Regions from separate parts of the Streptococcus parapneumoniae genome, predicted to be linked through region 2. Evidence: riboswitches for the same ligand, from Rfam matches in the RefSeq annotation. Region 2 holds a riboswitch; the other holds the start of a gene.
What was found. Region 2 has a riboswitch for thiamine pyrophosphate ahead of thiD (bifunctional hydroxymethylpyrimidine kinase/phosphomethylpyrimidine kinase). Riboswitches for the same ligand answer to the same signal wherever they lie in the genome.
Positions count from the first base shown of each region.

Region 1: it holds a riboswitch for thiamine pyrophosphate, as region 2 does, so the genes downstream of both, SP4011_RS11205 (thiamine-binding protein) here and thiD (bifunctional hydroxymethylpyrimidine kinase/phosphomethylpyrimidine kinase) in region 2, are expected to answer to the same signal.

Region 1 covers NZ_AP026968.1:2,285,522-2,288,932, reverse strand. Annotated here, with positions in the region: gene cbpD (choline binding-anchored murein hydrolase CbpD) at 1-967, shown strand, start outside; TPP riboswitch at 1,050-1,152, shown strand; gene SP4011_RS11205 (thiamine-binding protein) at 1,221-1,511, shown strand; gene SP4011_RS11200 (ABC transporter permease) at 1,474-2,232, shown strand; gene SP4011_RS11195 (ABC transporter substrate-binding protein) at 2,270-3,277, shown strand; gene SP4011_RS11190 (ABC transporter ATP-binding protein) at 3,277-3,411, shown strand, end outside.
Region 2 covers NZ_AP026968.1:1,587,468-1,590,878, reverse strand. Annotated here, with positions in the region: gene SP4011_RS08250 (hydroxyethylthiazole kinase) at 1-548, shown strand, start outside; gene thiE (thiamine phosphate synthase) at 541-1,173, shown strand; gene thiD (bifunctional hydroxymethylpyrimidine kinase/phosphomethylpyrimidine kinase) at 1,381-2,172, opposite strand; TPP riboswitch at 2,256-2,353, opposite strand; gene SP4011_RS08235 (CopY/TcrY family copper transport repressor) at 2,537-2,932, shown strand; gene SP4011_RS08230 (cupredoxin domain-containing protein) at 2,943-3,314, shown strand; gene SP4011_RS08225 (heavy metal translocating P-type ATPase) at 3,324-3,411, shown strand, end outside.

The sequences.
Region 1 (3,411 bases), 700 kb from region 2:
GGATGATTATCCTGTTTATTATAAAAATGGGAGCCAGGAGATTGATCAGTGGCGCATGTATTCTCGTCAGTGTACTTCTTTTGCAGCCTTTCGTTTGAGTAATGTCAATGGTTTTGAGATTCCAAGGGCTTATGGAAATGCGAATGAATGGGGGCATCGTGCTCGTCGTGAAGGCTATCGTGTAGATAATACACCGACGATTGGCTCCATTGCTTGGTCTACTGCAGGAACTTATGGGCATGTTGCCTGGGTGTCAAATGTAATGGGAGATCAGATTGAGATCGAGGAATATAACTATGGTTATACAGAAGCCTATAATAAACGAAGTATAAAAGCAAATACCATGACTGGTTTTATTCATTTTAAAGATTTGGCTGGTGGTAGTGTGGGGAATAGTCAAACCTCAGTTTCAATAGGAGGAACACATTATTTTAAGAGCAAGTCTGCTATCAAAAATCAGCCACTAGCTAGCGCAACTGCAATTGATTACTATTATCCTGGGGAGAATGTTCATTATGATCAAATTCTCGAAAAAGATGGATACAAGTGGATGAGCTATACGGCTTATAACGGAAGTCGTCGTTATATCCAGCTAGAGGGAGTGACTTCTTCACAAAATTATCAGAACCAATCAGGAAATAGCTCTAACTATGGATCCAATAACAGTTCAACTGTCGGTTGGAAGAAAATAAATGGTAGTTGGTATCATTTCAAATCAAATGGGTATAAATCAACGGGATGGTTGAAAGATGGTTCTAGCTGGTATTATTTGAAATCATCTGGTGAAATGCAGACAGGATGGTTAAAGGAGAATGGCTCGTGGTATTACCTGGATAGTTCAGGGGCAATGAAAACAGGCTGGTATCAAGTTTCTGGTAAGTGGTATTATTCTTACTCTTCAGGTGCCTTAGCTGTTAATACGACGGTGGATGGCTACAGAGTAAACAGTGATGGAGAACGAGTATAGAAAATTGGAGTAGGAAATTTTTCCTGCTCTTTTCTGTAAGCAGTTTCCTTGACATTTTTCTTATTTTGCGCTATCATATATCTATATAATATATGGGAGTCTGTGTACAGTCTGAGAGGAAGTGTTAAACTTCGACCGCACCTGATCTGGGTAATGCCAGCGTAGGGAACGATACTTAGTCTATTCTTGACCTTTTCCATATATGGCAAAGGTTTTTCTTTTTGTCAAAGGAAAACGAGAAGAGGAGGTTTTTATGAAAGCAAGCATTGCCTTGCAAGTTTTACCCCTAGCGCAGGGGATTGATCGGATAGCTGTTATCGATCAGGTCATTGCTTACCTGCAAGCTCAAGAAGTGACCATGGTGGTGACACCATTTGAAACGGTCTTGGAAGGGGAGTTTGATGAGCTCATGCGTATTCTCAAAGAAGCGCTGGAAGTGGCAGGGCAGGAGGCAGATAATGTCTTTGCCAATGTCAAAATAAATGTAGGAGAGATTTTAAGTATTGATGAGAAACTTGAAAAGTATACTGAGACGACACATTAGTCTATTGGGCTTTCTGGGAGTCTTGTCAATCTGGCAGTTAGCAGGTTTTCTTAAACTTCTCCCCAAGTTTATCCTGCCGACACCTCTTGAAATTCTCCAGTCCTTTGTTCGTGACAGAGAATTTCTCTGGCACCATAGCTGGGCGACCTTGAGAGTGGCTTTATTGGGACTGATTTTGGGAGTCTTGATTGCCTGTCTCATGGCTGTACTTATGGATAGTTTAACTTGGCTCAATGACCTGATTTACCCTATGATGGTGGTTGTTCAGACTATCCCGACCATTGCCATAGCTCCTATCTTGGTCTTGTGGCTAGGTTATGGCATTTTGCCTAAGATTGTCCTGATTATCTTGACGACAACCTTCCCTATCATCGTCAGCATTTTGGACGGTTTTAGGCATTGCGACAAGGATATTCTGACCTTGTTTAGTCTGATGCGGGCCAAGCCTTGGCAAATCCTGTGGCATTTTAAAATTCCAGTCAGCCTGCCTTACTTTTATGCAGGTCTGAGGGTCAGTGTCTCCTACGCCTTTATCACAACAGTGGTATCTGAGTGGTTGGGAGGCTTTGAAGGACTAGGTGTCTACATGATTCAGTCCAAGAAACTGTTTCAGTATGATACCATGTTTGCTATTATTATTCTGGTATCGATTATCAGTCTTCTTGGTATGAAGTTGGTCGATATCAGCGAGAAATATGTGATTAAATGGAAACGTTCGTAGAATTAGAATGTTTCAAAAAAGAAAAGAGGAAATCAAAATGAAGAAAACATGGAAAGTGTTTTTAACGCTTGTGACAGCTCTTGTAGCTGTTGTGCTTGTAGCTTGTGGCCAAGGAACTGCTTCTAAGGATAACAAAGAGGCAGAACTCAAGAAAATTGACTTTATCCTAGACTGGACACCAAATACCAACCACACAGGGCTTTATGTTGCCAAGGAAAAAGGCTATTTCAAAGAAGCTGGAGTGGATGTTGATTTGAAATTGCCACCAGAAGAAAGTTCTTCTGACTTGGTTATCAATGGTAAGGCACCATTTGCAGTGTATTTCCAAGACTACATGGCTAAAAAATTGGAAAAAGGGGCAGGAATTACTGCTGTTGCAGCTATCGTAGAACACAATACATCAGGAATCATTTCTCGTAAATCTGACAATGTAGCTAGTCCAAAGGACTTGGTTGGTAAGAAATACGGAACTTGGAATGACCCAACTGAACTTGCTATGTTGAAAACCTTAGTAGAATCTCAAGGTGGAGACTTTGAAAAAGTTGAAAAAGTACCAAACAACGACTCAAACTCAATCACACCGATTGCCAATGGCGTTTTTGATACTGCTTGGATCTACTACGGTTGGGATGGAATTCTTGCTAAATCTCAAGGTGTAGAGGCTAACTTCATGTATTTGAAAGACTACGTTAAAGAATTTGACTACTACTCACCAGTCATCATCGCAAACAACGACTATTTGAAAGATAACAAAGAAGAAGCTCGTAAAGTCATCCAAGCTATCAAAAAAGGCTACCAATATGCTATGGAGCATCCGGAAGAAGCAGCTGATATTCTCATCAAGAATGCACCTGAACTCAAGGAAAAACGTGACTTTGTCATCGAATCTCAAAAATACTTGTCAAAAGAATACGCAAGCGACAAGGAAAAATGGGGTCAATTTGATGCAGCTCGCTGGAACGCCTTCTACAAATGGGATAAAGAAAATGGTATCCTTAAAGAAGACTTGACAGACAAAGGCTTTACCAACGAATTTGTGAAATAATGACAGAAATAAGACTAGAACACGTCAGTTATGCCTATGGTCAGGAGAGGATTTTAGAGGACATCAATCTGAAAGTCACTTCAGGTGAAGTGGTTTCCATCCTAGGCCCAAGTGGTGTTGGAAAGACCACCCTC
Region 2 (3,411 bases):
CAATGGTAGTAGATGCGGTTGGTGTATCAGCGTCGCCCATTCGTAAGAGCTTAGTTAAAGACCTTTTAGACTATAGACCTACGGTCCTTAAAGGAAACATGTCAGAAATTCGAAGTCTTGTTGGATTAAAACATCACGGCGTTGGGGTCGATGCGAGTGCTAAAGACCAAGAAACTGAGGATTTACTTCAAGTCTTGAAAGACTGGTGTCAGACCTATCCTGGTATATCATTCTTAGTCACAGGCTCCAGAGATCTCATCGTTTCGGAGAATCAAGTTGCTGTACTGGGAAATGGCTGTGCAGAATTAGACTGGATAACAGGGACAGGAGATTTGGTTGGAGCCTTAACAGCCGTTTTTCTCAGCCAAGGAAAGACTGGTTTTGAAGCTTCTTGCTTAGCAGTCTCTTATCTTAACATTGCTGCTGAGAGAATAGTTGTTCAAGGAATGGGATTGGAAGAATTTCGTTACCGAGTACTCAATCAGCTTTCGCTTCTAAGAAGAGATAAAAACTGGTTAGATGCCATCAAAGGAGATGTTTATGAATAGAGAAGCACTTAGACTATATCTGGTAACCAATCGCTATCAAGATTCCGTGGAAAGCTTTCTTGAAAAGGTTGAGACAGCCTGCCGTTCAGGGGTTACCATAGTCCAATTACGAGAAAAAAATCTCACAACCAATCAATATTATCAACTGGCAAAACAAGTCAAGGAAATAACAGATGCCTATCAGGTACCCTTGATAATCGATGATCGGTTGGATATCTGTCTTGCAGTCGATGCAGCAGGTCTGCATATCGGAGATGATGAATTACCAGTTTCGGTTGCCCGACAAGTCTTGGGCCCTGACAAAATCCTCGGTGTCACCGCTAAAACGGTTAAAAGAGCTCTGGAAGCGGAGAAATCAGGTGCAGATTACTTGGGTACAGGAGCCATTTTCCCAACTACCACCAAGGAAAATGCGCCCATCACTCTGATATCGACCTTGAAAACAATTTGCCAAACGGTTGCCATTCCAGTAGTTGCTATTGGAGGCTTGACTTCAGAGAATATTGACCAACTTATCGGCACGGGTATAGCTGGAGTAGCAGTCGTACGCGATCTGATGCAGGCAGAAGATATTGAGGCAAAAACCCAAGCCTTTTTATCAAAGCTGGATGACATTATTTCCTAACTAATACTCAATGAAAATTAAAGAGCAAACTAGGAAGCTAGCCGCAGGTTGCTCAAAGCCCTGCCTTGAGGTTTTAGATAAGATTGATGAAGTCAGCTCAAAATAGTGTTTTGAGGTTGCAGATGGAAGCTGACGTAGTTTGAAGAGATTTTCGAAGAGTATAAAAACTCTCTAATTCCCTTAAAGTGGGAACTAGAGAGTTTTTTCTTAATCTTTAAAAGTTGTATGGTTGACTGGGCCAGAACCATGACCGAGTTGCGGAGCATCTTGGATGGCTTTCGTAATAAAGGCCTTGGCCTTATCAACTGCCTGATAGAGAGTCTTGCCCTTGGCTAGTTCAGCCGTAATTACTGCAGCAAAGGTACATCCAGTACCATGGGTGTGACAGGTTTGAATTCTTGGGCTTTCCCAGAAAAATTGGTCATCCTTGGTAAAGAGGAAATCCTTGGCACCGCCTTCGAGATGCCCACCTTTGATGACGACAGACTGAGGACCAAATTCTTTTAAAATTAGGCGACCAGCACGCTGCATGTCTTCAGGATCATGGATTGAAAAACCAACAATCTCTTCTGCCTCAGGAAGATTTGGCGTAATAATCGTTGCTAGAGGTAGTAAGTTTGTTTTGAGATAGTCTCTAGCAACTGAGTCGATCAAGGCATCTCCACTTGTAGCAACCATAACAGGATCAAGGACATAGGGACAATCCAGTTTTTTAAGATAGGGTTGGATGATTTCCATGATTTCGGTAGTTGCCAACATCCCAGTTTTTACAGCCTGAGGTGGAATATCAGAAAAGACACTGTCCAATTGGGCTTCCAACATTTGAGGAGAAACGTGCTCGATTAGCTGAACACCTCTGGTATTTTGAGCAACAAGGCTAGTCACAACGGCCATTCCATAGACATCTCTCGCTTGGAATGACTTTAAATCAGCCATAACGCCAGCACCGCCACTTGGGTCAGTTCCTGCAATGGTCAAAGCAACGGGTAAATAAGTCATCTAAAACCTCCCAACCAACTGAAGTTTGTATTCTTAAGAACAAGCTAATCTGTTTCAGGAAGGCAATAGAAGACTGCTAGTCCCCATTATCATTTCCACTTCCATCAGCTAGCATTACCTAGATTGAGTCAAAGGGTCTAACAGTCGTTAATCTCAGCTTTACGCACCCCTAGTGGTTGTTTTCTTTTTTCTTTAGTATAGCATATTTTTATTGTTTATATAGTAATATTTGACTGCAAATCGCTTTTCAAATGATTAAAATCCTATTTTTCGACAAAAAGATTGATTTTATGATTGACGAATGTAGATTTTTGAAGTATACTAATAACTGTAATTGACAAATGTAGATTTTGGAGGTGTGATGATGCAGATTTCAGATGCAGAATGGCAGGTCATGAAGATTATTTGGATGCAGGGGGAGCAGACCAGTTCAGATTTGATCAGGGTTCTGGCGGAGCGGTTCGACTGGTCCAAGTCAACCATTCAAACTCTCTTGGCTCGTTTGGTTGAGAAAGAGTGTCTGACAAGGAAAAAAGAAGGCAAGTCCTTTGTCTATTCAGCCCTTTTAACTTTGGATCAAAGTCGAGATTTACTTGTCCAAGATATTAAAGACAAGGTTTGTTCCCGTAGGATTAAGAACTTGTTGGCTGATTTGATTGCTGAATGTGATTTTACTCTGGCTGATTTGGAAGACTTGGAAGCTGTGATTTCTGAGAAGAAATCAAGCGCTGTAACAGAAGTAAAATGTAATTGTATGTAAAGGAGACGTCATGTTAAATAGTATTGTAACCATTATTTGTATTGCCCTTATCGCGTTTATCTTGTTTTGGTTTTTCAAAAAGCCTGAAAAATCTGGACAAAAGGCCCAGCAAAAAAACGGCTACCAAGAGATTCGAGTGGAAGTCATGGGAGGCTATACGCCTGAGTTGATTATCCTCAAGAAATCAGTACCAGCCCGCATTGTCTTTGACCGTAAGGATCCTTCACCCTGTCTGGACCAAATTGTTTTTCCAGATTTTGGTGTACATGCGGACCTGCCAATGGGTGAAGAGTATGTAGTGGAAATCACGCCTGAGCAGGCTGGAGAGTATGGTTTCTCTTGTGGCATGAATATGATGCACGGCAAGATGATTGTAGAATAGGAGAATGATATGACTGAAATTGTAAAAGCAAGTCTTGAAAATGGTGTTCAAAAAATCCGTATCACGGCAGACAAAGGCTACCATCCAGCCCACATTC